DNA from 2 places in the Aminiphilus circumscriptus DSM 16581 genome. Region 1 is predicted to be linked to the other one. Evidence: riboswitches for the same ligand, from Rfam matches in the RefSeq annotation. Region 1 holds a riboswitch; the other holds the start of a gene.

Evidence for each region. A riboswitch is a leader RNA that binds a small molecule or an ion and turns the genes downstream of it on or off. The one in region 1 is predicted to bind cobalamin.
Region 2: another riboswitch for cobalamin. It lies ahead of cbiE (precorrin-6y C5,15-methyltransferase (decarboxylating) subunit CbiE); the one in region 1 lies ahead of K349_RS0104210 (sirohydrochlorin cobaltochelatase).

What each region holds. Positions count from the first base shown of each region.
Region 1 is NZ_JAFY01000002.1:758,521-768,569, forward strand. It holds gene K349_RS0104180 (zinc-dependent alcohol dehydrogenase) at 1-1,081, opposite strand, end outside; gene K349_RS0104185 (tripartite tricarboxylate transporter permease) at 1,108-2,625, opposite strand; gene K349_RS0104190 (tripartite tricarboxylate transporter TctB family protein) at 2,650-3,129, opposite strand; gene K349_RS0104195 (Bug family tripartite tricarboxylate transporter substrate binding protein) at 3,293-4,270, opposite strand; gene K349_RS0104200 (ABC transporter ATP-binding protein) at 4,889-5,698, opposite strand; gene K349_RS0104205 (FecCD family ABC transporter permease) at 5,695-6,798, opposite strand; gene K349_RS0104210 (sirohydrochlorin cobaltochelatase) at 6,905-7,804, opposite strand; cobalamin riboswitch at 8,052-8,207, opposite strand; gene K349_RS0104215 (hypothetical protein) at 8,378-10,049, opposite strand, start outside.
Region 2 is NZ_JAFY01000002.1:307,285-317,333, forward strand. It holds gene K349_RS19000 (hypothetical protein) at 1-76, opposite strand, end outside; gene K349_RS0102015 (NrpR regulatory domain-containing protein) at 145-1,137, opposite strand; gene K349_RS0102020 (YfcC family protein) at 1,237-2,634, opposite strand; gene K349_RS0102025 (DUF4387 domain-containing protein) at 2,753-3,085, opposite strand; gene K349_RS0102030 (acyclic terpene utilization AtuA family protein) at 3,082-4,497, opposite strand; partial or broken gene K349_RS0102035 (gamma-glutamyl-gamma-aminobutyrate hydrolase family protein) at 4,582-5,253, opposite strand; cobalamin riboswitch at 5,738-5,903, shown strand; gene cbiE (precorrin-6y C5,15-methyltransferase (decarboxylating) subunit CbiE) at 6,093-7,694, shown strand; gene cobM (precorrin-4 C(11)-methyltransferase) at 7,691-8,506, shown strand; gene K349_RS0102050 (cobalamin biosynthesis protein) at 8,503-10,049, shown strand, end outside.

The sequences.
Region 1 (10,049 bases):
CCCGGAGACAGTCGTGACTCGTCGCGGCGAGGTTGAATCCGTCCTCCCACTGGGACAAGGGGAAGGCGTGCGTCACGAGGGGGTCGAGAACCACGTCGCCGGTGCCAACGAGATGGATGGCGGTCTTCCAGTCGTAGGGAATCTGGGAGATTTCGCCCTTCACGTCGATTTCCTTGACGATGATTTTGTGGGTGTCCACGGGAGCCGTGATGCCTCCCCGAATGCCGCCGCCCGCCCAGAGAACCTTGCCACCCTTGCGGACGATGTCGAGGGATTCCGCGATGGGCTCCACGGAACCGGTGTTCTCGAGGACCACATCCACGCCGATGCCGCCGGTCAGTTCGGCGATGCGCTTTCGAATGTCCTCTTTGTCCACATTGATCACCACGTCGGCACCGAGCTTTTTCGCCATGACGAGCCGGAAATCCGCGTCGCGGTCGAGGCCGCTCATGAAGATGGGGCCGGCACCGATGGCCTTGCAGACCTGCATGAGCAGGATCCCCCGTGCGCCGGGACCGAGAATGGCCACGGACTCTCCTGCCCGGACACCCATGCGGCTGATGATGCTGTGTATCGATCCCGCCGTGGGTTCGAGCAGCACGGCGCTCTTGGAATCCACGTTGTCGGGCAGGACATGGAGCTGGAACTCGGGCCACACAGTGTACTTGGCGAAGCCGCCGCCCGTGACGTAGTGGGCACGTCCGTCCATGGGGCGCAAAGTGTTGCAGATGTTGAAGCGCCCTTCGAGACAGGCGGGACAGTGGCCGCAGTAGAAAGTGACGATCTCACAGACCACGCGGTCTCCGGACTTCACGCGGGTGACTTCTGGACCGGTCGCGATGACCCTGGCCACGATCTCGTGCCCTTGCACCACCTTGCGGGGCGGGTGCAGAACGGCGGCCTTCTCCGCCTCGCTGGCGGTCCATTTGTGAATGTCGCTGCCGCAGATTCCGCAGTATTCCACTTCGAGCAGCACGTCGTGGGGGGCGTAGGGGTTCTCTCCCAGCTTCGGTACGGGGACTTCCTCAAGTCGCACATCCCCGTTCGGATAGGTCACAAGTCCGAGCATCGTTTTCTCCATGGTACGGTTCTCTCTCCCTTCGTGGATCATACGGGCGATGTGCCCGATGGGTCCTTCTTCCGCGAGGCCCTCCAGCGTTCGTACATGGGTGTGGACTGAACGAGCGAGAGAAGGGCGAGAAACAGCAGTGTGGCCGAAATGGGATTCGTGAGAAAAACCGTCCACGATCCCTGGCTGATGAGCAGGGACTGGTGCAGGCTCACGTCGAGCATTCTGCCCAGGATCAGCCCCACCACGAGGGGGGCCACGGGAATTTTTAGTTTGTCCATGAAGTAGCCCAGGATGCCGAAGGCGAACATGAGCCCCACTTCGAAGAGATTGTTGTTGATGGCGAAGGCCCCGATGACGCAGAGGACCACGATGGCCACGGACAGCACCCTGTTGCTGATGCGAGTGACGAAGATGCATGCCTTGGTGAAGAGCAATCCCTCCGCGAACATGAAGAAATTGGACAGGAGGATCGCCCAGAGGAGTGTATAGGTCACGCCCGCGTATTCCGTCATCAGGGTGGGGCCGGGCATGATGCCGTGGATCATGAGCCCTCCGAGAAGGATGGCCGTGGCGGAACTGCCGGGAATGCCCAGAGAGATGGTGGGAATGAGCGCTCCACCCACCACGGCGTTGTTGGCCGCTTCGGGAGCGGCGATGCCGTAGGGGTTTCCCTTGCCGAAGGATTCCTTGTCCTTGGAGAACCGTTTCGCCTCGTTGTAGGCGAACCAGCAGGCCGTGTCGCCGCCCGTGCCGGGAATGATGCCCGTGAAGACGCCGATGAGTCCCGAGCGAATGAAGGTGGGAATGAGGGGACGGATCTCTTTCCAGGGGCGAAGGATGCGGTCCTTGATGGAGTTCACCCGCTCCGTCACCACCTCATCGCTTTCGACGAGCCGCAGGGCCTGGGGAATGGAGAAGAGGCCGATGAGAGCCACCGTGAAGGGAATGCCCGAGAAGAGGTTGATGTTTCCCAGGGTGAACCGGGGAATACCCGTGATGGAATCCATGCCTACCGTGGAGAAGAGAAGCCCGAGCATGCCCGCGAGCAATCCCTTGACGGTAGATCCCTGAGAGAGAGAAGCGATGATGGTCATGCCCAGCACCGCCACGGCGAAGAGTTCCACCGGCCCGAACATGAGGGCGACGCGCCCGAGAATGGGAGCGATGGTGAGGAGAAAGAGGCTGCTCACCGTGCCGCCAACGAAGGAGGCGGTGAGGGAAATTCCCAGAGCGCGTCCTGCCTCGCCGCGCTGGGCCATGGGATATCCGTCGAGTACCGTGGCCGCCGCGGAGGGTGTTCCCGGGGTCCGCACCAGGATGGCCGCGATGGAGCCGCCGTACATGGCCCCCATGTAGATGGCGGCGAGCATACTGATGCCCGTTTCCGGGCGGAGCACGAAGGTGACGGGCACCAGGAGGGCGATGGCCATGGTGGCGGAGAGTCCCGGCATGGCCCCCACCAGGAGGCCGAGACCGGTTCCGAAGGCGACGGCGAGGAGATTCGCCGGAGCCAGAACGGAAGTGAAGCCGAGAAGAATGTTTTCGAGAATCATGACGGAAGCACTCCTTTCCCGGGCCTAGCTTCCCAGAAGAGATTCCAGGCAACCCATGGGAATGGGGAGCTTCAGGAACCACACGAAAAGGAAATAAATGAAGATCGAGAACCCGACTCCCACCAGGATCGCCCTGACGAGGCCCATGGCGCGTAGAAAGACGTAGCCGAGAATCATGAAGAGCGGTGTGGCGACGAAATAGCCGATGCGTGGAATGGCGTAGATGTAGGTAATGATTGCAACGACGTAGGCGACGACGGTTCCTTTATTGATTCGCTTCTCCGGGGAAGCGGGTTCTCTTTCTTCGTTGTTTCCGGCGGTGGACTGTCGTTGTTCCCTGATGGCCATAAGGACCATGGCGCCGGAGAGGATGAAGACGAGAATGGACACGAGCTTTGGAAAGAGGCCCGCCGAGGCGGGCATTGAGGATGCCTTGACGAAGAAATAGGCCCCGAGGCCGGTGGTGGCCAACGCGAAAAGGCTATGATCGAGAACCTGTCTCAAGATTTGTACCTCCTGTACTGCTTGATCAGAAACGTCCCGGTCAGAGTTGTTCGGAGCATCCCGCAGAAAGACGTTGTCCGAGAGGAAACGTGTTTCGCTGCGAGAACTTTCGCGGAAGGCCGGACGCCGTGACGGCGTTCCGGGCCTTCCGCGAAAAGGGTTTCTATTTCCCCTGGTACTGTTCCTTCACTTCATTCCAGATAGCCTTGAAGGCCGTTTCCTGCTCCGCGAGCATGGCGGCGTATTCGTCGCCGTACTTCATGTCGATGATGGAGGCTCGGTCGTTGCAGGCCTTCACGAATTCAGGCATCTCCGCCATCTTCTTGAATGCCTCGATAAGCGTGTCCCGGGCTTCGGCGGGAATGCCCTTGGGAGCGCTGTAGCCACGGGACGAACCGGAGACGACATCGTAGCCGAGTTCCTTCATGGTTGGCACGTCGGGCAGCATGTCCACGCGCTTCTCCGCGAAGATCACCAGAGCGCGGAGGTTGCCCGCTTTGATCTGCGGATAGGTGATGCCGAGATTGTTGAAACTGGCGTTGATCTTGCCGCCCATCGCGGCCTGCCAGGAAGGGCCGTCCCCTTCGAAGGGAACCATCTGGAACTTCAGTCCCGTGGCCTTCTCCACGATGAGGGTGGTGAAGAAATCGTCGCCGCCCACACCGGAATTGCCCACGGTGATCTTTCCGGGGTTCTCTTTTGCGGCATTCATGAATTCTTCCATGGTCTGGTAGGGGCTGTCCTTTGCCACCACCACGATTCCGGGATCGGTGATGACATTCGCGATGGGCTCGAGTTCGGCGATGGTGTAGGTGATCTCGGGGTTCATGATGTAGTTCGTCTGGAGCATCGGAGTGTTGGTGATGCTCAGGGTGTACCCGTCCTTCTTGGCGGTCTTCGCGAGCTGTGTCCATGCGATGGCGCCGGTGGCTCCGGGAATGTACTGGTTGATGAAGGATTGACCGAGGACCTTTTCCAGATAGGGTTGCGTGAGCTGCGCAAGAGTGTCGCTGCCGCCGCCGGGCTTGAAGCCCTGAAGAACCGTGATCTGCTTCTCCGGATACGCCGCGAACGCTGCCTGTCCCAACAATGCGAACAGAACAACCGCCAGGATTCCCACTACCCACTTGGATTTTCTCATAACGCGTTCCCCCCCTGAAATATGATGGAATCGGTGAAGCCGACCAGCGAAGCCTTCCGGCCCGGAAGGGCCTTCCGCTTCGCGTACGTCCCGCGCATGTCGCTCCGGAACGGTTCCCGCTCCGGAGGAACCCCATCCTCTCCTGGTTGTGACGAAAAGCCCCGTGAAAATGTGGTTTTGCGTTGTCCTGATGCGATAATTTGGCGTTGCTAGAATAGCATAAGGGATCTCTGAATAAGGCTACGCCAGCCCCGCAGGGCGCCTCGCAGAGCCTGATGCGACCCGAGTCAAGGGAAAGCGAAAGGTTTTTACTCAGAGCTTCCATAACATAAAAGGAAAGAATTTTCTGCTCGACCAAGATCAACCAGAAATGTTCCGAAACATCGACAGAATAGCCGGGAAACACACGCTTGTCAATCCTGACTTTTGCCTTTGTGTGACAAGACAGGGAGAACGTCATCCCTTAAACGGGAGGGAACTCTGATCAAGTAGGAATCACCCTCTCTCAATCTCGATCGCATCGCGTTTTTCCGAGATCGGCGTGGCATTTCTCAGAGGTTTCCGGGACAGGGAGAACGTCGTCTGTCCTTCTCCAGAGATGATGAGGAGCGATGTTCTTCAGAGCCGGGGATGCCAGACGACGCCGTCTTCGCCGGCGTAACGGGCGAAGGAGACGCCGTAGGCTTTTCGGAGGAGATCCTCCCGGAGTACCGCTGTCACGGAACCGGCGGCGAGGAGTTCGCCGTCCAACAGGACCCAGACATCGTCGCACCAGCGGGCGGCGAGGTTGACGTCGTGCACGGAGGCGACGACCGTTCGCCCCTCCAGGGCGGTCTCCCGGAGAAGCGCGAAGAGTTCCGCTCCGTGGCGGGGATCGAGAGAGGACGATGGCTCGTCCAGGAGGAGCACTTGCGGATTCTGGGCGAGAATCTGCGCGACGGCCACGCGCTGTCGTTCTCCGCCGGAGAGTTCCGCCACGCTTCGGGAGAGAAGGTCTCCAAGGCCGAGGCGGGATGCCGCCGATGCGGCCATTCGGCGGTCCTCTTCCGCATATCCCGCAAGAGAGCGCACATGAGGAAGGCGCCCGAGGAGGATGACCTCGTACACCGCGAAGGGATAGCGCAGCAGGGGGTCCTGGGGAACGAAGCCGATGCGGAGTCCGAGTTCCCTTCTGGAGAGCTTGCGGACGCGATGTTCCGAAGGAGGTGGGGCGGCTTGACCGGTCTCTTTCTTTTTCGGAATGTCCCGGAGAAAGAGGTTGCCCTCGTGGGGGAGGAGGCCCGCGAGGCAGCCGAGAAGCGTGCTTTTGCCGCTGCCGTTGGGACCGAGAAGCGCGGTGATGCGTCCTGGCTTGATCTCTCCCGAGAGGTTTCGGAGCACTGGACGTGCCCTGTAGCCGGCGAAGAGGTTTTCCAGACGGTAGCTCACGAGGAGGCGCGCCCCCGGGTGCGCAGAAGAATCCAACAGAAGACGGGGCCTCCCGCAAGGGCCGTCACGACTCCCACGGGAAGTTCGCCGAGCTGTTGGGCTGCTCCGTCCGCGCCGGCGAGGAGGAGACATCCCGCGACGAAGGCGAGGGGGAGGAGGGTGCGATGGGCAGGGCCTGCGAGAAGGCGCAGGAGGTGGGGACCCACGAGACCGACGAAGCCGATGATGCCGAAATGAGCCACCACCAGGGAAGCCGCCAGGGATGCCGCTCCCAGGAGAACGAGGCGGAGCCGCTTTTCGTTCACGCCGAGGAGCGCCGCCCGTCCTTCTCCGAGGGACATGGCGTCCAGCTCCCGCCCCCACCACCAGGCGGGAAGCGTCACGGCGGCCGCGCCGATCCAGGCGGAGCCCGCCGCGGAGGCGGAAGCGCCGGAGAATCCTCCCATGAGCCAGAGGACGATGGCGGCCATGCGCTCCTCCGAGATGGCTTTGAGGAGTGTCACTCCCGCGGAAAGGATGGCGCTTACCACGATGCCCGCCAGGACGAGATGCACGGGAGAATTACCGCCGGATCTCCAGGCGAGGGTGAAGGCGAGGGAAAGGGCGAGGGCGGCGCCGCAAAAGGCTGCGGCGGGCACCCAGATACCGCCGAGGAAGATTCCGAGGGAAGCTCCCAGGGCAGCTCCCGCGGCGATGCCCAGGGTGTAGGGCTCCGCAAGCGGATTGCCCAGCAGCGCCTGGAGGACGACGCCCGAGACGGAGAGGGCCGCCCCCGATGCGGTGGCCGCCAGAAGACGGGGGAGGCGGACGGTGCGCACCACCAGGGCCTGCTGCTGTGGCAGGGTTGTTACGTCGGCGAAGGGGTTCAGGAGAGAGAGCACTGCTCCGGGAGGGACGTCCATGGGGCCCGCGAGGAGCCGCCAGGTTCCCACCAGGAGGAGGCCGACAAGGAGCAGTGCTCCGAGCTGCAGCGCTCTTCTCCGGCGGGATGCCTCCAGAGCGGTCATGCGGCTGAGGGTGTCATCACCGGCGGAAAGAGAACCGCCCTGGGAATGTTCGGGACCGGTACTGGTGCCGGTGGCGGATTCCGATAGGGGCACGGAGCATTCCTCCCTGGGGTGTGTCGCCATGAAAAAAGCCGAATCTGTCGGGGCTCCAGGAAAAAGAGTCCGGGAGCCCCGATTTCTTTTGCGTGTCCTGGTGTTTCTAGAAGATGTGCTGCGCCGTGACGCGGAGATGTTCCACGAAGAGAGCCGCCACCTCGGGATTGCTTCCGAGCCCTTCGATGACGGGGTTCACCCGGTATCCTTTCGACTCCAGAACGCTGCGCCAGGATTCGGGATCCTCCGGATCCGCCATGTCGTTCCGGGCGTGGTCTCCCGCGACGATCATGAAGGGCACCAGGGTCACCCGCTTTGCCCCCATGGTCTCAAGGCGTTCCAGAACCATGTCGAGGGAGGGGAACCCCTCGACGGTACCGAGGGCGAAGCGTAATCCCCGCTCGTCGAAGAGAAGCTGCATCTGCGAGTAGGCGGCGTTCGCCGGATGGGGTGAACCGTGTCCCATGAAGACCACCGCGCCGTCGCCCTTCGCTCGGTCTCCGTAGGTTCTCTGGAGAATGGAGACCATCTTGCCGTAGTCCTCGAAGGAGGAGAGGAAAGGATCGCCCATGGCGACGGCCCTGAAGGAGTATTTTCGCTCCAGGCGGGCCAGGGCGTCCGTCACTTCCGCGAGATCGTCGAATTCCTCGCCGCGGATCACGTGGGTGGGCTGTACCACCACGTGGGTGAAGCCCTCGTCCTGCATGCGGGCCAGGGCGATCAGCGGAGAGTCGATGATCTTGCCCTCTTCGGCGAGGACTTTTCTGCGGATGATGTTGGACGTATAGGCCGTGCGGACCTCCGCGTCGGGGAAAGCCTTCCGTGCGGCGTCCACGAGGGTGTCGATGGCGTTCCGCGCCTCGGGTACGGAGGTGCCGAAGGCGACGACGAGAATTCCCTTTTTCTCGGGGGCCGCCTTGCCGTGTCCCATGGCGAAGGCCTCGCCGGAAGAAAAGGCCGCGAGGAAAAGAGCGCAGCAGAGAAGTATCAATCCGGAACGGGTCATGTCTGCTTCCTCCTGTTCGAGAGTCTTGTTTTCCGGGGGAAAAGATTTCGATGAACGAACGAATCCGTTCTCTCGAAGCGCATTTTTCGATCCGTTCGCGTCGAGAGATGGCCGAAACGGACGGTGAGGCGTCCGTTTGCCTTTTCTCACGAGCGATTCAACAGGACGGGACCGCGGCGTACACCGCGGTCCCCAAGACGAGCTTGGGAGCGCGTCCGCCCACGCAGACATCACCTCCTCACCCGTTTCCGGCCGGTCTCCTGACTCGCGGTCTTTCTTCGCCGCCCCTTCCCGAAACCTGGGGTTTCAGTGGTTCCATGCGGCGTCGTCGCGCTTACAGTGGCGGGGCCGTGCCGGCTTTGCACCGGCTTCCCGTTCGGAAAACTTCTGTGACGCCACCGAAGGGCACGGCGGCGGTTCTCCGAAAACCGGAAACGTTTCCTTTCGAGTTGTGGGGTGTCGCCCAAAGAGCTGGGGCGACACCGGAAAGACCCGATGCCGAAGTTCCCTTCAGAGGGTCTCATCAGGGAAAAGTATACGCGAAAACGGGACGAGGGGAACCCCCTCCCGTTCTCAATGTCCGGAGGTTTCCTCCTGAGCGATGCTCCGGGTGAGCGTCTCCGTCACGAAATCCAGTGCCTTTCGGAATCCTCCGGCGGAATCGCCCGCGAGCGCTGTTCTTTGAGCGGAGAGAGATTCCGCAAAAGCCCGACGAAGAACGGGCATTTCCACCAGAGGGCTCCGCCCCGAGGCGAGGGATTCCATCACGATATATCCCGCGTCCGTAAGCGACGGCAGAAGCGGGCCGCCGACTCGTTCGGCCACGAGTGCCCCTCGTGCCAGGGCGGCACGCCGGTACCATGAAGGTTCTCCGCTACGGTGCACAAGGCGGAAGGTTTCTCCCGGAAGCTCCGGGGAGGAGCGCGTTGTTTCCCCGTCTTGTCCCTTCAGAAGAGATTTCAGGGATGCTTCAAGGAAGGGGACGAGCCCTTGCCCGTCGTCGAGGAGATTTCCGAGAGACACGCTTTCGGTTCTTCCGTCGGGGAAAACCAGGAGGACGAAGTGCCCCTCCAGAAGACGCCCCCAGGTCGGATCGTCCACCTCCGCCGCCTGTTTTATCGGGAGAAGGGCCGCGTCCAGGGTGGTTCCAAAGGTTTGGGCAATGCGTTCCACCATGGTTTTCCATTCCGAGGACGTGGCATGCAGCCGCAGCACTCGGAGGGCGAAGGCCTCCTGCACCAGTTCTCCCGTATCGGCCACGAGTTCCCCGTCCGAGGGAAGAAGAGGAGCGGTGCGAACAAACCAGCGCTGCCAGGCCATGGTGAGCCAGGGAAGAAAATCCGCGTCCAGACGTCGGGTTTGTGCGTCAAGCCAAGCGTCGGCAAGGGTCGTGACGGTATTTCCCGTCCGCGTTGCCGACGTCGCGACGGCCTCGGAGAACGCTTTTCCGGAAAAAGCGGAGAGCGCTCCGGTGATGTGCCGTTCCCTGCTTTCCCGGAAATGGGGCGACGGTTGGAAAAGCCTGTTCCGCAGGACAAAGTGACCGCCTCCAGCAGCGAGGACGACGAGGACGAGAAAGGCCAGTCCGAGGCCGAGCCGTTTTCCGGCACCACTTCCTCGCTTCGGAGGAGAACTGCGTCTTTCCGTTTCGACGGCATCCTCCGACATGTTCATCTTCGGACCGTTTTCCTCGACGAGATCCTCCTCATCGGTCCTCCGTCTGGAAGAGACGAGGGAAAGAAAGATCCAGAGCAGCAGGAGGCTTCCTGCGCCGAGAAAGACCGAGGGTGTCCCCCAGGGAGGAAGCAGGTTCAGAAGCATGGCGGGAAGCAGGAACAGGCGACCCGCGGGAACCATGAGGCGGGCGATGCCGGGTGACACCGCTCCGAGCGAGGCGAGTCGGGTATCGCCCTCGCGGAGAGCCAGATAGGCCGCAAGACCGAAGGCTCCCTTGGGATTTCTCCGCAAGCCCTCGAGAAACGCCTGAGGTGCTTTGATTTCTCCGAAACGGCGGGAGGCGGCGAGTCCCCACTCCCGGGTGATCTCCAGAAATGCCCGATTTTCCGGGCCGAGACGTTCCAGCATGGCCGACGCGTCGGCGAGGTCCTCCCAAGAGGCGGCCATGCTCAGAATGGACCACACCGACGCGGCGTGCCACCCTGCATTGCCGTAGAGCGTCCACAAGAGGGTTGTCGCCTCTGGAGAGGATGCCGTCAGAAGCGCTCGCCCCGCCTCACCGGGCGAG
Region 2 (10,049 bases), 450 kb from region 1:
CCACGTGCATCCTCGTCTCCCAAAGCCGCTGAGGGCGCTCCCAACGCTGCGACTCCCCTCCACCAGCCCAGCCCACGCAGGCCGCTCCTTCGAGGCAAAACGCGCCGCCTAGTCGTGTCTTGTGGAATAATCTTTCCGCAGCTGTTATCGACGCAAAAACGTTTCAGGAGGCGCCATGTTTTCCAGCGGATAGAGTCCGCTCGCGATGGAAAGCTCTTCCGTCAAACCCTTTTCCACAAGGGGTGCGACATAGTTCGCGCCTCCGTGGACGAGACAAATTCCTCTGTTGCGGGCTGAAACAACCGGAGCGTACTCCGAAGGCAAAGTGCTTCCCATGGAGACGACTCCTGAAATGCCGATACGTTCGAGCAAGTCCACCACATGACGGGCCTGATTGTAGAGGAAAGCCGGAAAGATTTTGATTCCCGTAGTCACATATCCCGTTCCTCGGGTTGCCGCTTCATAGACAGAGGTGTACCGCCCCCGGATGAGTAGCTCCCCTGGGCTCAAGGTGCTTCCGGATGCGGAAAGAAGCTCTACAAATCCCTCTGGAGCGCCTTCTCGGATTTGAAAAAGTCCCGTAGCGCTGCTTTCGCAGAAAATACCGGCACGACGAAACAGCACGTCGTAGTTTCGTGATGAAAGACAGAGCAGTCCTCGCGAACCAAACGGAACCTCCGTATGCCAAAGGCGGGTTCCGGAGGAGAGAATGTCGAGAAGAGGCGAAATGATCAAGGAAGAGCCCGCGAGATGCGAGAGGAGCTCCAGCGCTTGAGAGAGGTGTTTTTCCGGAAGAAGAACCATGTTGACGATGGCGTTTCCTTTTCCTTGCGTCGGATCGATCGTAGCTTCGCAGAGGAGACGTTCCACCTCGAGGGAGGGCGCACCAAACCGTTCTTGAAGGAGAATGCGCCGGGCTACTTCGACTCCTTTTTGCGTGAGAAGAGCGCCTTTGCGCCCGTTTTTTTTGAGAAGCCCTTCTTTCTCGAGAGATGTAAGGTGATATCGGACAGTTCTCGTATCGACGTTCACGCCGCGCATGCGCAACGCTTCCCCCAGCTCTGTCGATGTCTTCTCCCCTTCCTCAAAATAGAGCAGGGAAAAGATTTCTCGCAACGTACCGGAGAGCTCCTCCATCGCCACACTCCTCCTCACAACAAAGAGCGGGGGCGACGTGCGCTTCCCCGCCGAGTCAAATCAAAAGACAACACTCGAAACCGTCAGGACGGGACGTATCTAAAAAGGACCATATCCTATCCAAGCGGCCACGGCAACAAGGACACCGCCAGCCACAGTCAAAAGAAGCGTGAGTTTGGCAATGTGCCGAACCCATCTGTCATAAGGAATGTCCGCAAAGGCAAGATAGTAGATCATGGCGGGATAAAACATGTTTGTGATGCCGTCACCGAACTGAAACGCCAAGACAGCGGTCTGGCGCGTGACTCCTACGAGATCCGAAAGAGGAGTCATGATGGGCATTGTCGCCGCAGCTTGTCCGCTTCCAGAACCGATGAAGAAATTGATCCCCGATTGAACGAGAAACATGACGACCCCAGCACCTACGCTCCCCACATGCGCGAGCGGCATGGCAAATCCGTACACGACGGTGTCCAAAACCTTGCCGTTTTCGAGAATGACCACGATGGCACGAGCGAATCCGATGATCAGAGCACCGTATGTAACGCCCTTGGCACCGTTGACGAACTCTCGAAAAAGCTGCGTTGGGTTCATTCGCGCAAGAATTCCCGCGAGAAGCCCAACACCCAGAAAAAGGGCAGAAATTTCGGTGGTATACCATTCATATTTGATGACACCCCATATCTGTATGCCTATGCCGCTCAAAAGGAGAAGAAGGATGAGCTTACGCACCAGCGTCAGTTCCTGCATGGAATAATCCAGATCGTACTTGGCCATTTCCCCTTCTTCTTCTTTGTATCCCCAAAGAATGCTCTTCGAAGGATCGCCCTTGCAGGATCTGGCGTATCGGAGAATAAACCACGCGGCGATAACGAAGAACACGAGGAAACAGACCACGCGGTATCCGATTCCAGAGTACAGGGGCACTTCCGCGATGCTTTGGGCTACACCGATGGTGAAGGGGTTCATGATAGCACCAGCAAAACCGACCCACGCGGCGGTGCGGACGAGATGAAATCCCACAACGCGATCATAGCCGAGAGCGAGGGCCATGGCCACACCAAGAGGAATGAGGGGGATCGTCTCCTCCGCAAAGCCGAAAAAGGCACCCAAAAGAGCAAAAACCAACATAATACAGACCAGGAGTGGCGTATCCTTTCCCTGCATGAATTTTACCGCGGCGATGATTCCCGCATCGAGTGCCCCTGTGGCGCGAATGATCTGAATTGCTCCAGCGATGAGAAACACGAAGGCGATGATGCCAGCGCTCTGGCGGAATCCCGTGGGAATCGCCTGAAGCATCTTGAAGGGATTCACCGGTTGTGATTCCACAATCGCATACGAAGCGGGATCAACAACGGTTTTGCCGCTGTGAGGATCTTTGACGCGCTGATATTCTCCGGCGGGAAGGGTCCATGTGGCAAGGGTAGCCAAAAGAATGAGCAGGGAAATAATAAAATATCCGTGCGGATTCTTGATCCATTCCGGAAAACGCATGCGATAACCTCCTTTTTTCAGGAAGATGCATCAAAAAGGAACGAGAAAACCTCCAAGAACCACGATTTCCTGTGAGAAAAGAGTGTTCCTGAAACCACCGCTTCGGCGGAGAGTCCACTCACTCCACTTCATCCTTCCAGGGAACCTCAATCTGCAGCAGCGGCGCATATTGCTGACATCCAAAGAGATCTGTCTCTCCGAGACCTCCGCTCGGCACAAGCCGGCGAATGGTGAATTTCACAGCCTTCGCCGGATCGAAATAGACATGATCCGTGATCCTTTCCTCACAAATACGGAAGAGTTCGGCGATGCGCTTCTTTTCCAAAACACCCGTGGCGCAAACATGTTTATACGCATGATCGTCTGGAAAGATCACGTCGAAAGTGATCTTATCGACTCCTGCGTTTTTGCTGCGAACCGTCTTGGCGATCGAGGCAAGGGGCTTCTTCATAGCCGTTTCTCTCCTTCCAAAACTCCTTTCCGCACCTGAGCGGAAAAGACCGGGAACAGCTCAAGGGGATCCTCGACAGGAACAACATGATTGAGCGTCCACGAATAGACCGGCGGCGCAGGAAGGACTTCGTCAAAAAGAAACGCCACAGAACCCGCCGTTCCCTTGACTTCGGGAAGACGAGCGTAAAAAAGTTGCCGCGTTCCGATAAGCGCCACTTCCTCTGCAAGAGACGCATCGGAGGCGACTCCTTCGACGACGACGCACACCTCATGAGGAACTGCATCAAGACAGGACTCGAGATCTTTCAAGATCGCATCTCGGCCGTAGACATGGTATTCCAGGTGATACGCTTCTTCAGGTAAGCGCTCTCGGACCTGCTGTCGCGCCCAGGCAATCATGTCGTCCACGTGGGCGATGGAATAGGGATCCCGAATGCCAGCAATGCCGATGAAACGCTCACCGACCTTGCCCGCTCCCTCAAGTTTCACCCGAACGCCCTTTTCATCGGGACGAAAGATGGAACCGGTTATTTTGCACGTCTTTTCCTCCACTTGTTCGTACCGGCAGGTGCGCATGTCCAAAACGCCTCCCGCCACGTGCTCGAAAAAAGGATTGGCCCGCTCATACATGGCGTGTCCCGCTACGGAGGCCACGGTACATCTCTGCTGGGGATGCATCGCCGTAACGTAGACCGCGTCGTCCATGATCGTTCCAAGGACGGACTCTTTGCCTGCGTAAGGCTCCGCACAAAAGGAGGCGCATTCCAACACTTTTCCGAGATAATAGGCGAGATCCGGAGAACATCCTTCGTGCAGGGCCGCAGCAGCAAAAATCGCACAATCGCTGGAGCGCCCTCCAATAATGACATCCGCTCCCGCCTCGAGGGCCTTCCGAAAAGGGTGTACCCCCGCAACGGCCACAATACGCGTTGTCCTCTCCAGCTCCTCAAGCGACAGCGGAGGCCGTCCGTCGAGCCCTTCGACAACCACCCCCCGCTCCATCATGGTTCGGAGTAACTCTTTTTCCACGTCCGAATAGAACCAGGCAATGCGAAAGGGAGGCACATCGTGCTCCGCCGCCATTTCGGCGATCATCTTCACGTAGAGATCGACACGACTCCGTGTTCCCGTGTCCCCGGCGGAGCCAATGATCATGGGAACACCTTGTCTCCGCGATGCGAGGAACATGAGCTCCAAATCATGCCTTTGCCATGCTACGGGACTTACCGAGACATCTCTGCCGAGCGCCGCTGGACCGATATCGTCGCTTCCCGAATCACAGCAGTAATAATCAGGACGCGCTTCAACCCCGAGAAAAAAGCTTTCTTCCTTCGTGGGAGCAAAACCGAGATGACCGTTCGGACACAGAATACGCACGCTCTTTTTTTTCTTCATGATCCGCCTGTTCACTCCCCTCTCTCCTCAATCGGAGAGTTCTTCCATGCCTAACAAGTCCACGTCGCTCCATCGCCCTTTTTCGTCATCATCCCTTTCTCAACACCTCCTCTTCTGCGCCGCTCTGGCAGCATCGACAAAGGCGCGCAGGAGCGCCTCCGCCCTCGCGTCCTTGCCCTGAAACAACTCCTCTGGATGAAATTGAACACCTAGAAAAAAGGCTCCTTCTGTGCTCTCGATTCCCTCGCAGACATCGTCTTCAGCGGAACAGGAAAGAACGAATCCCTGGGGAATCCTTTCCACCGCCTGCAAATGAAAGCTGTTGACGAACCATGGCTCGGAACCGACAATCCGCGCAAAAAGGCTTTCCTCAACAGGGTGAATGGAATGACTTCCCTCCATTCCCGGACACTTCTGGGAATGACCAGAAACGAGGGAGGTGCGCAAGGAACCGCCGAAACTCTCCACCATCATCTGAAAGCCGCGACAAATACCAAGACAAGGCAACCCTTCTTCCCTGGCGTAGCGCAAGAGCTCTCTTTCCCAGAGGTAGCGGCGTGGTTGTTGCTCTTCGAGAGACGGCAGAGGCGAGCCGGGAGGACGACGCGCATCGCCACCTCCGCTGAAGAGAAGGCCGTCAAGGTTCTTTCGCAGCACCGCGCCAATTTTTCGGAAGTTGTTTTCCGAAAAAACGGGCGGAAGGAGCACCGGACACGCACCGCACTCCTCCAGGGCTCTCACGTAGGGCTCTCCAACATAAATATAGCTATTGCAAGGATTTAAATGTCCCCATGTCTCAAGGCTCCACGCACAGGTAACGCCAACCAGAGGCCGCATAAACTCCCCCCTTTTTCGGAAATCAATTTCCGTTATTAGAAATCACTTTTGGCCTGTTGTCAAGAGGGCACTTGACCTGATGTTGTCTTGACGCTTCGACAACGAGGCGCGGGGAGGAACCTCCTCGGACAAAACCATCGGAGGATCCCATTTCTCGTGGTGCGCGTCTTCTGAACATGCGCGGTTCCCTTTCCGCTCTCTTCGGCGGAATCATGTAAAAAGAGAGAACAGCTTTCCCCAAGCCAAGACATTCAAAGAGGTCTTGCAAAAATCTCTCAGGACTGATCTGCAAGCAAATCCACAAGCGCACAAAAAAACCAAACTCCTCCGAAGGATTCTCCGAATGGATCAGAGGTATAATTGACAGGACGTCAAGATGCACACCTGTGGACATCTTTTTTCGCGTCGGCAGGTGTGCCCATAGTTCGGCAGAACAGGTGACGGGAAACCGGTAGCATGCCGGTGCGGCCCTCGCCACTGTAACCGGGACGAAACCGCGCACATCCCACTGGAGTTAAGCTCTGGGAAGGGGCGGAAGTAGGACGAACGGAAGCCAGGAGACCGATCTGTTCTGGAAGGGGAGCATCCGCGCGGGCGGCAGGCTGCCTCGGCCGGTTTCATTGGAAAACCTGCGGAGGAGGGCGCGGAGATCTCGCCCTCCTCTTTCGTCTTCTGTGGCTTCGGAGAAACGGCGACGGAAGAGAGGAATTCAGTTCAGTCCACAAAGCGGAGCACGGAACATTTCGCACGTTGAGGAAAGCGTGGAGAAGGCCATGAACAACATTTTCTGCATCGGCATGGGACCCGGAGGCGCCGAACAGGTGACCCGGGCGGCACTGCAAACGGCGGCGTCCGTACCGTTCCTTCTCGGAGACGCCCGTTTTCTCGCCCTCGTTGCGGCAGGCTCCTCCGTAACGCCGCAACACCTGGAGGAGTTGCCCCGGGGAACCGAGGCGACGTTGCGGCGTGTGGCGGAACTTCTCGAAAAAGGCCCCGTGGGCGTTCTGGTGAGCGGTGACACGGGGTTCTACAGTCTCGCCTCTTCTCTGGTGCGCCGGTTCGGTCCGGAAAAGGTCCGGCTCGTTCCGGGCATTTCCAGCATGCAGCTTCTGGCGGCACGACGCGGCCGCTCCTGGGTGAATGTCCCCACCCTCTCCCTGCACGGACGGACACTCGAAAATCCGGAGGAGATTCGCCCATCCACGGGAGAACACCTCTCCGGGGAGACATCCTCGGGGCCGAGGACCACCGGAGGCGCGCTCGCCGCTCTCCAAGGCGAGGCGGTGGTCCTTTTGGGCGGATGGGAGCGGGTTCCGGCACAGCTCCGGGAGCTGGCGGACCTTCTCGGTCCGGAGCGCAAAGGCGCGCTCGCCTGGGATCTAGGGCTGCCGGAGGAATCCATCACGGAGGGAACGCTCGCGGAGCTGGCAACCATGGAGCCTCGGGGACGCCTGCCTCTTCTCTGGCTCGACCCCCCCGAGGGCGAGCAGCCCCGCAGGGATTGCCAGCGGAAAGGACACCTTCCGGAAGACGACGCCGGGGCGGGGGAAAACGAATGTGGAGAACCTCCGTTGTTACGTCCCCCCCTTCCGGAAGACGACGCAGAAGCCGGGGGAAAACCCCTCCCACCGGGCGTCCTCTCCGATTCCTGGTTTTTCCGGGACGAGAGAATCCCCCTCACGAAAGCCCCCGTCCGCGCCGCCCTTCTCGGTCTGCTTCACCCTCTCCGGGGATGTCGGGTTCTCGAAATCGGAACGGGAACGGGAGGCATGACGGTGGAGCTTGCCCGCGCCGCGGGACCGGAGGGAATGGTGCTCTCGGTGGAACCGAAGCAAGAGGCGCTTGCTCTCGCGGCGCGGAACTGTCTCCGGGCGGGCATTGCCGTGGAGATGAGGACGCGACACGGAGCAACCACCTCTTCTCCGAAGGAAGACGCCGTCACTGCGACGGCATCCATGACCGGTTCCACAGAATTTGCGACGCAGGACTCGTTCCGCCGCGACGCAGCAGAGGGCGGAGAACGTGCGGGACGGACGCCCCCGGGGAGAGTGTGTTTTTTCCGGGGGAATGCACCGGAGGCACTGGCGGGACTTCGGTGCGCGGACGCGGTCTTCGTGGGCGGCCACGGCGACGCCCTTCCGGAGGTGCTCGCCGCCTGCTGGAAACTGCTCCGTTCCGGAGGACGCCTGGCGGCGACGTTCATTCTTCTCGACGCCGCCCTGACGGCACTGCACACACTGGAGGATCTGGGGGGCTCGCCGGGTTTCTGGCAGCTCACCGCAGGATACGGCAAGCCCCTGGCGGGATCGTGGATGCTGACGGGGCAAAACCCGGTCTTTCTCGTCTGGGGAGACAAGGAGGCGGAACAGGCATGAACCGAGAACACTCGGACGGGGAACACGCAACGCCGTTCCAGGCGGAGGTGACCATCGTCGGCGCCGGTCCCGGAGATCCGGAACTGCTCACGCTGAAGGGAAAGCGCCTCCTCGAAACGGCGGACCTCGTGGTCTACGCGGGAAGTCTCGTGGCTCCCGCGCTGCTGGCGTTCTGCAACCCTTCCTGCGAGAGGGTGGATTCGGCCCCCCTCGACCTGGAGGAACAGGTGGAACTCATGAGCAGGGCCGCGCTGGCGGGGCGGCGCGTGGTGCGCCTCCACACCGGAGATCCCAGCCTTTACGGGGCCACGGCGGAGCAGATCCGGGCACTGGAGGCCCGAGGCGTGGTCGTGACCATCGTCCCCGGCGTGTCGAGTCTTCAGGCCGCAGCGGCGCGCCTCGGCGTGGAATACACCGTGCCCGGGGGCACCCAGACGGTGATCTGCACCCGAGCGGCGGGGCGCACGCCCGTTCCGGCCTCGGAAGCCCTGGAGCGGCTCGCCGCATCGCAAAGCACCCTGGTGATCTTCCTCAGCGCCGGACAGGCGGATCAGGTCGCCAATGCGCTTCTTCGGGGCGGTTACGCACCGGACACGCCCAGCGCCTGCGTCTACCGCGCCACCTGGCCGGACGAGAGAATTCTCCGGACCCGCCTCGACGAACTGGCCCGACGCATGGACGAGGCGGGCATCGCGAATCACGCGCTCCTCGTGATCGGGAGCTGCCTCGACCCCGGAGAGGCGAAGAGTCTCCTCTACGACGGAAGCTTCTCCCACGGCTTCCGGAATGCGGAAAGATCCCCGCTGTCATGAGCGCACTTCCCGCCATCCTGATTCTCTCCTCCCGGGGAGAGGAAACGGCACGGCGCCTCGCCTCCACCCTGGGCGGCGATGTCCTCTCTCCCGCCCCGGGGGAACTGAAGACCCTCCTGACCTCCCTCTGGGAGCGGCCGAGGACGGCCCTTTCGGGCATCATCGGGGTCGGCGCCGCCGCCATCTATCTGCGCGCCGCCGGACCGCTCCTGCGGGACAAGGCCTCGGACCCGCCTCTCGTCTGCGTCTCCGAGGACGGGCACATGGTGGTCCCTCTCACGGGGGGACATCTGGGCGGCGGATTCGACCTGGCCCGCTCCTGCGCAAAGGCCCTGGATGCCACGCTCGCGGCCACCTGCTCCAGCGACCGGGCGGGGCTCACCGCGCCGGACCTGCTCTGCCGGAGATGGGGCTTCGTCCTGGAGGGCAAGGAACATCTTCCTGCGGTGAACGGAGCACTCCTCGACGAGGGCATCCTTCCGCTCCGGGCGGACCCGGAGTTTCTCCGGCTTCCCTTTCCACCCTGCTACCGGGTCGAGCCCGCGGAAGAAAAGGACGGAGAGACCGCACCCGGAGAGGACGCACCCCACCCGAAGGTTCTCGTCTCCTTCCGAAACGCTCCCCTTCCTCCGGGCGCGGTGCGACTGGTCCCTCCCTGCATCGTCGCGGGGGTGGGCTGCCGAAAGGGCGTCGCCGCGGAGGATGTGGTGGAGGCCCTCCGGGCGTCCTTCCGGGAAGGAGGATACACCCTTTCAGCCCTGGCGGAATGCCGCACCATTCCGGAAAAGGAGTTCGAGCCTGGACTCGTGGAGGCGGCGAACCTGCTCGGCGTCCCCCTTCGGATTTGCTCTCGGGAAGAACTGCTGGCACTTCCCGGCCCTTTCACCCCCTCCGTGGCGGAACGCCATCTGGATCTCCCCGGCGTAGCCGAACCCTGCGCCGCCACGGCGGGTCCTCTTCTCGCGCCGCGGACGAGTTCCCGGGGCGTGACGGTGGCGCTGTCCCTGCGCCCGCTCCGCTTTCAGGGTCGGGTGGACGTGGTGGGAACCGGACCGGGGGACGCACGCTTTCTCACCGCCGAGGCACGGGCGGCCATCGAAGGCGCGGAGGTTCTCGTGGGGTACGCCCTCTACATCGACCAGATTCCCGAGGCGTGGCGACGGAACAAATGGGTGAAACGCTTCTCCATGGGAGAAGAGGAGGAACGGGTCCGTCTGGCCCTGAACCTGGCGGAACGGGGATACGCCGTGGCGCTTCTCTCCGGAGGCGATCCGGTGCTCTTCGGCATGGCGGGACTGACCCATTCCCTGGCGGCGGAGACCTCCGTGCCAGTCCGGGTCATCCCGGGCATCTCGGCCATACAGGCCGCGGGAGCGCTCCTCGGAGCGCCCTACACGAACGGTCTCACCTGCATCTCCCTCTCGGATTATCTCCAACCCTGGGAGGAGGTGCTGCAGGCGCTGCGCGGCGCCGCCCTGGGAGGGCTCACGGTGGCACTCTACAATCCCGTGCGGCGCGACCTGGAGACCAAGCTCGCCGCGGT